DNA from 2 places in the Streptomyces sp. 63XJN7_1_ISO-PGPR-S23-121 genome. Region 2 is predicted to be linked to the other one. Evidence: riboswitches for the same ligand, from Rfam matches in the RefSeq annotation. Region 2 holds a riboswitch; the other holds the start of a gene.
The links. A riboswitch is a leader RNA that binds a small molecule or an ion and turns the genes downstream of it on or off. The one in region 2 is predicted to bind cyclic di-AMP.
Positions count from the first base shown of each region.

Region 1 (3,777 bases), 6.6 Mb from region 2:
GGGCGTCTTGCCCGACTCGTGGGAGTCGGAGGCGATGTCCAGGACGTCGTCCGCGAGCTGGAAGGCGACGCCGAGCCGCTCGCCGTACTGGGTCAGCACGTCGACGACCGTCTCGTCGGCGCCGGACATCATCGCGCCGAACCGGCAGGAGACCGCCACCAGCGACCCCGTCTTGCCGCCCAGCACGTCCAGGTAGTGGTCGACCGGGTCCCGTCCGTCCTGCGGGCCGGCCGTCTCCAGGATCTGGCCGGTGACGAGCCGCTCGAAGGCCAGGGCCTGCACCCGGACCGCCTCGGGCCCGAGGTCGGCGAGGATCTGGGAGGCGCGGGCGAACAGGAAGTCGCCGGTGAGGACCGCCACCGAGTTGTCCCAGCGGGTGTTCGCGCTGGGGACGCCGCGGCGCACGGCGGCCTCGTCCATCACGTCGTCGTGGTACAGCGTGGCGAGGTGGGTCAGCTCCACGACCACGGCCGAGGGCACGATGCCGGGCGCGTAGGGGTCGCCGAACCGGGAGGCGAGCATCACCAGCAGCGGCCGGAACCGCTTGCCGCCGGCCCGCACCAGGTGCTGGGCGGCCTCCGTGATGAACGGCACCTCACTTTTGGTTGCCTCAAGCAACCCTTCCTCGACGGCCGCCAATCCGGTCTGGACATCGGCTTCCAGAGCCTGGTCCCGCACGCTCAGCCCGAACGGCCCGACGACGGTCACGAGGGGTCTCCTGTCTGCTGGTGTCTACTGGCGATTACCTGGTTTGTCGATAGGTCGCTGCCACCACTCGAGTCAGCGTATCCGGTCACGTTTCGATCACCGCTAGCGCCCACCGTTACAGGCCGGTCGGTATTGGATCATGCGCGATATGTTTTTGATCGGGCGATATGAGCAGATACCGCCCGATGCCACCAGAACGGCGCGAACCGGGACACGGCACGCCGGAAACCGCCACCGAAGATCCCACCATTCCTCCCAACGGGCCGCACCCCGGGAACGTCACCCATTCGGCACCCTCCCGCCCTCCTCTCCCCCCTCCCCTCTCCGAACGGATGCCCGCACAGCGCGCGGGGACACCGGGACGGACCACCGGCGGCGAGGCGCGATCGAGGGTACGGAGCCCCGGCCCGGCCGCCCGTCCCGCGCCCGCCGGCGAAGCGACCCCCATCGGCGGCCGGTTGGCCACTAGTTGGCCCTAATGCCCGTTTTGCCGATCTTGTTGAGGCCCGTGAGTTGGCTCACGCCCCGGCGACCCCCCGCACCCGCGCCGCGAACCCCGCCACCCCTTTGCCCCGTAGGGGAGTTGGCCCTTGGCAGTCGCAAAGGATCAAGCAGCTCAAAACGCCCTGATCAAGGTCAAGAGGCGCGTCGAGTGATTCCTGCACTTGTTCCGGACATGTGCTCTCGCATACGTTCCCGGCCTGTCGGGCGGACGCCGAATCCTGCCACCGCCCCGACGCACAGTCATCCACTCGACACACTCGCAGGCAGGAGCGGGGGACCCAGGTAAGTCGTCGCGCCGGACACCACCGGAGCGGCTCGGGGTGAAGCCGTACCCGTCAGGGCACGGCCGGGCACCTCCCCGCCCGAACCCGACAGCTCACCTCGCAGGCGTAGGAGAGGGACACACACATGCCTGCCAACGGTCAGAACCGTCACGCCCGCACCGCCCGCCTCGGCCGCAAGCTCGCCCTCGCCGGCGCCGGCGCCGCCGTCTTCGCCATGCCGCTCGTCGGGGCCGCCACCGCGTCCGCCGCCACGCCGGCCACCACGACCACCGCCGCCACCGCGGCGACCACGGCCTACCCGGACAACCTCGACGGCTGGATCCGCGAGTCGCTGGACATCATGGCCCGGCACGGAATCCCCGGGACGTACGACGGCATCCACCGCAACATCATGCGGGAGTCGTCCGGCAACCCGCTCGCCATCAACAACTGGGACATCAACGCCGTCAACGGCACCCCGTCCAAGGGCCTGCTCCAGGTGATCGACCCGACCTTCCAGGCGTACCACGTCGCCGGCACCTCCTGGGACTCGTACGACCCGGTCGCCAACATCACCGCCGCCTGCAACTACGCGGCCGACCGGTACGGCTCGATCGACAACGTCTTCAGCGCGTACTGAGCCGTACCCCGCACCCGGCCGTGATCCGGTCCCGTCGGCCTCCGACGGGACCGGGACCTAGCCGGCTCCGAAGATCCGCTCGAGGACGACGGCCACGCCGTCGTCCTCGTTCGTCGTGGTGACCTCGTCCGCGACCGCCTTCAGTTCGGGGTGCGCGCCGGCCATGGCGACCCCGCGGGCCGCCCAGTGGAACATGGGGATGTCGTTGGGCATGTCCCCGAAGGCGATCGTCCGGCGCCGGCTCAGGCCCAGGTGCTCGGCGGCGAGCGCCAGGCCGGTCGCCTTGGTGACACCGCACGGCTGGAGCTCCACCGTCCCCGGCCCCGACATCGTGACCGTCGCGAGGGAACCGACCACCGCGCGCGCCGTCGCCGCCAGCTCGTCGTCGGACAGGTCGGGGTGGCGCAGCAGCACCTTGCTGATCGGCGCGCTCCACAGCTCGTCGCGCCGCTCCACCCGCACCGCGGGCAGGGTCGGGTGGGGCATCAGGTAGCCCGGCTCGATCAGCGTCAGTCCGTCGACCCCGTCCTGGTCGACCGCGGCGTAGACCTCACCCACCTCCGCCTCGATCTTGCCGAGCGCGGTCTCCGCCAGTTCCCGGTCCAGGGTGACCGACCAAAGCATCCGGTGCGCGCCGGAGTCGTACACCTGCGCGCCCTGTCCGCACACCGCGAGCCCCGTGCAGCCCAGGCCGTCGAGCAGCGGGCGCACCCTCGGTGCCGGGCGCCCCGTGACCACCAGGTGCCGCGCGCCGGCCCGGGCCACCCGCTCCAGCGCGGCCAGCGACCGGTCGGAGACGGTGTCGTCGCCGCGCAGCAGCGTTCCGTCGAGGTCGGTGGCGACGAGGGCATATGCGGTGCGGTCCATGATCAGAGAATACGGACACCGAACCTGCCCGACTCACCCACGACCGGTTGCGCACGAGGACGTTCGCAGGTGTCCGAAACCTGACGCAACACCGTCTAAAGGCGGTTAAAGGCCTGTGCACCAGTTGGCAACAACATGCTCCGCCTTCTACCCTCCCGGCGGCCCCGGGGGTACCTTCCTTCTGTCCAGGGGGGACTTGATCGGGGGGTCGGGTTGAACGGCGGACGTGTACGTGTACTGAGGCCGGAGGAGCTGGGCGAGGGGGAACGGGAGCGCTGGCGCGCGCTGCGCGCTGCCTCGAGGGCGCCGCGCAATCCGTTCATGGAGCCGGAGTTCACCGACGCCGTGGGCCGGGTCCGGCCCGGGGCGCGGGTCGCGGTGCTGTACGACGGCGGTGAGGCCGCCGGTTTCCTGCCGCACGAGCGCGGGCCGCTGGGTCAGGGCCGGGCGATCGGACTCGGGGTCTCGGACTGCCAGGGCGCGGTGCTGCGGCCCGGTCTCGTCCCGGACACCCGCCGACTGCTGCGGGCCTGCTCCCTGTCGAGCCTCGCCTTCGACAACCTGGAGGCCGAGCAGGGCCTGTTCGTGCCGTACGCCGCCGAGGAGCACACCACCTACGTCATCGACGTGGAGAAGGGCTACGAGGCGTACGAGAACGTGCTGCGCGCCCAGTCGCCGAAGTTCCTGAAGACCACCCTCGCCAAGGAGCGCAGGCTGGGCCGGCAGGTCGGCGACGTGCGGTTCGTCTTCGACGAGCGCGAACCGGCCGCGCTGCGCACGCTCATGGAATGGAAG
Region 1 covers NZ_CM149653.1:573,475-577,251, reverse strand. The annotation lists gene AC0VYN_RS02740 (polyprenyl synthetase family protein) at 1-708, opposite strand, end outside; cyclic di-AMP (ydaO/yuaA leader) riboswitch at 1,452-1,617, shown strand; gene AC0VYN_RS02735 (transglycosylase SLT domain-containing protein) at 1,621-2,115, shown strand; gene AC0VYN_RS02730 (HAD family hydrolase) at 2,173-2,982, opposite strand; gene AC0VYN_RS02725 (GNAT family N-acetyltransferase) at 3,196-3,777, shown strand, end outside.
Region 1: another riboswitch for cyclic di-AMP. It lies ahead of AC0VYN_RS02735 (transglycosylase SLT domain-containing protein); the one in region 2 lies ahead of AC0VYN_RS31995 (transglycosylase family protein).

Region 2 (3,777 bases):
GAGGTTCGGGGCGAAGCCGCCCTCGTCGCCGAGGCCGGTGGCCAGGCCCTTGCCCTTCAGCACCTTCTTGAGGGTGTGGTAGACCTCGGTGCCCCAGCGCAGCGCCTCGGAGAAGGACTCCGCGCCGATCGGGGCGATCATGAACTCCTGGATGTCCACGTTGGAGTCGGCGTGCGAGCCGCCGTTCAGGATGTTCATCATCGGCACCGGCAGCAGGTGCGCGTTCGGGCCGCCCAGGTAGCGGAACAGCGGCAGGTCGCTGGCCTCGGAGGCGGCGTGCGCGACGGCGAGGGAGACGCCGAGGATGGCGTTGGCGCCCAGCGAGCCCTTGTTGTCGGTGGCGTCCAGGTCGAACATGGCCTGGTCGATCAGGCGCTGCTCGGTGGCGTCGTAGCCGACCAGCTCCGGGCCGATCTGCTCGATGACGGCGAGGACGGCCTTCTCGACACCCTTGCCCTGGTAGCGGTTGGGGTCGCCGTCACGGAGCTCGATGGCCTCGAAGGCACCGGTGGAGGCGCCGGACGGAACGGCGGCACGCCCCGTGCTGCCGTCGTCGAGGCCGACCTCGACCTCGACCGTGGGGTTGCCTCGGGAGTCCAGGATTTCCCGGGCTACGACGACGTCGATGGACGGCACGAGCATCTCCTTCTTCAATGTGACGCTTCGGTGTGACGCGGGTCCGCAGGACCGCAGCGGCTCTGCGGGACGAGCCTAACCGGCTCCGGGCGATCGGCCAGCCGGTCGCCCACCCGATGGACAGAACCGAGAGTAAATTGTTTCCGAACGGAACAAAGGCGGTTCACGGAAACTGGGCCCGCCCGGCCCGTCCCCCGGCTCCGCGGGCGTGAAAAAACCCGCCCCGGCGCGTACGGGGGAACACGCACCGGGGCGGGAGCAGGGGCGGGCCGCCGCTTACTTGAGGTGCAGCTGCTGGCCCGGGTAGATGAGGTCGGCCTCGTCGACGATGTCGTCGTTCAGGTCGAACAGCTTCGCCCAGCCGCCCTTGACGTGGTGCTCCGCGGCGATCGAGCTGAGCGTGTCGCCCTTGACGACCTTGTACTCGCCGTCACCCTTCTCGACCTTCTTGCCGGTCGGGGTGGTGACGGTCTTCTTCTCGGCCTTCGGCTCGGCCTGCTTCTCGGCGGCCGGACGCTCGGACGAGCGGGAGGCCTTCTGCTCGGTGGAGCGCTCGGCCGTGGAGCCGCTGGAGGACTGCGAGGAGCCGCTGTCCTGGCTCTCGGCGGAGCCACCGGCGTACGCGGCGCTCGACAGGCCGGTGCCGCAGACCGGCCAGGCACCCTTGCCCTGGCTCGCGAGCACCTTCTCGGCGACCGCTATCTGCTGCGCCTTGCTCGCCTGGTCGGCGGTCGAGGCGTACTGCGTGCCGCCGTAGGCGGCCCAGGTGGACGCCGAGAACTGCAGTCCGCCGTAGTAACCGTTGCCGGTGTTGATGGACCAGTTGCCGCCGGACTCGCACTGGGCGACGGTGTCCCACTCGGATGCGGTGGCGGCGGAGGCGTTGCCGGCCGCCATCAGCGGGGCGGCGACGGCCGCACCGGTGACACCGGCGACGGCGATGACCCGGGTGGCCTTGAACGGACGACGGTGCTTGCCCTTGCCGGAAAACAGCATGGTTGATCCCCTCACCGACGCCTGCGAGGTGAGCTGTCGGGTTCGGGCCGGTTGAGTTGCCCGGCCGGGTCCCTCACGGGACTCGGCTCCACCCCTAGCCGCTCCGGCCGAACTGCCCGGTGCGGCGCTTACCTTGGGTCCCCCGCTCCTGCCTGCGGCGCTTGACGCGACGACTGTTCCCGTACCGCCGCTGGCAGGATTCGGCGTTGCGACGGCCGGGGCCCGCGATGGCGAGCGGTCACGACCGTAGACACGCGCTCCGCGGATTTTCAAAGACGATCACGGCTTCTGAGACCTATATCTCACGTGATCCAAAACGGACATACAGCCGCGAACCGTGACGCGAACTACCGCTGGTTTTCGTCCGGTTCGCCCACGACCGTGAGCGTCTGACCGGGCAGGATGTGGTCCGGGTCGGCACCCACGACGTCCTTGTTGCCGTCGTACAGGGAGCGCCACCCGCCGGTGAGGTCAAGGGAGTCGGCGATACCCCACAGGCTGTCGCCGGAACGGACGGTGTACGAACCGTCCGTGAGGCCGCGGGCGGCGTCCTCGCCGCGCGAGGCGTGCCGCCCGGACGACTCCGCGGTGCGGCCGTCCGCCGCGCCCTCCTCGGCGTTGCCGCCGCGATGCCGGCCGGTCGAGAACTCGTCGGCGCCGGTGCCCGCCGAAGCGGCGCCGCTCTGCCCCGACTTGTCTGACTCGTCACCGCTCGGCGCGGTGACGTCCGCCCCGCCGGACCCCCGCGCGCCACCGGCCGCCGGAGCGCCGGACGCGGAGGACGTGTCGGACTTGGCCGTTTCGCCCCCCGCGCTCGACGCGGCGTCAGGCGTGGCCGACGCGGACGGCGACGAGGACTGAGACTGGGACCGGGACGGAGAGGGAGTCGCCGAAGCGGACGATTCAGGGACGGACTTGGTGGAATCGGTCAGACCGGACGAGCCGGACGTGCCCGATCCGTCCGTTCCATCCTTGCGCGTCGACGCCCCGTCACCCGATGCCCGGGTGCCGTCGGTCACGCTGCCCGAGTCGTTGCCCAGCCCCGCGAGCAGGCCGCAGGTCGGCCAGGCGGCGATGCCCTGGTCCGCGAGCACCTTCTCGGCGACGGCGATCTGCTGCGAACGGCTCGCCTGGTCGGCGCTCGACGCGTAGCCCAGGCCGCCGTACCGCTCCCAGACGTCCTGGGAGAGCTGGAGGCCGCCGTAGTACCCGTTGCCGCCGTTCTGGCTCCAGGCGCCGCCCGTCTCGCACTCGGCGACCCGGTCCCAGTTCGTTCCGTCGGCCGCGTGGGCGCCGGTGGCCCCCAGCAGCGGGATCGCGATGGCGGAGCCGGTCACTCCTGCAGCGACGACCAGGGCGGGAGCCTGGCGGGGGCGACGGTGACGACCGTTCCCGGAGAGCATGCGACGACCTTTCACGAGACAGCGGGGACGGCGCGGCGAGTGAGGCTCGGCGCCACGCTGATCCGTGAAGGTATAGGCAGATGATCGCTTGTCACAAGTTCATGCCGCGCAGATCACGTGAAGATCACAGAGCTGAGCGCGTGTCATGTTTGCGGTGGCGACGGATTGCTCCCGGGCCGCGGCGCGACCGGTGTGAACGACACCGGGAGGGTACGCAGCCCCCGCATGATGAGCCCGCCGCGCCACCGCAGATCGGCCGGATCCGCGGCGAGGGCCAGGTCCGGGAGGCGGGTGAGGAGCGTGGCGAGCGCGGTCTGCCCCTCGAGCCGGGCGAGCGGGGCGCCGAGGCAGTAGTGGATGCCGTGGCCGTACCCGAGGTGCTGGCTGTCCCTGCGGGAGAGGTCGAGGGTGTCCGGGTCTGTGAACCGTTCCGGGTCCCGGTCGGCGGCGGCCAGGACGACGAGGACGGGATCGCCGGCGGCGATCTCCTGCCCGCCGATGGTGAGCGCCCGGGTGGCGAAGCGCCAGGTGGCCAGCTCCACCGGGCCGTCGTAGCGGAGCAGCTCCTCGACGCCGGTCTCCAGCAGGCCGCGGTCGCCGGCGGCGAGGGAGTGCTGCAGCCGGGCCCGCTCACCGGGGTGGGTGAGCAGGGCGTACGTGCCGTTGCCGACCAGATTGACCGTGGTTTCGAAGCCCGCGAACAGAAGGATGAAGGCCATCGCCGCGGCCTCGTTCTCGGTGA
Region 2 covers NZ_CM149653.1:7,165,325-7,169,101, forward strand. The annotation lists gene eno (phosphopyruvate hydratase) at 1-636, opposite strand, end outside; gene AC0VYN_RS31995 (transglycosylase family protein) at 913-1,632, opposite strand; cyclic di-AMP (ydaO/yuaA leader) riboswitch at 1,636-1,802, opposite strand; gene AC0VYN_RS32000 (transglycosylase family protein) at 1,980-3,035, opposite strand; gene AC0VYN_RS32005 (cytochrome P450 family protein) at 3,179-3,777, opposite strand, start outside.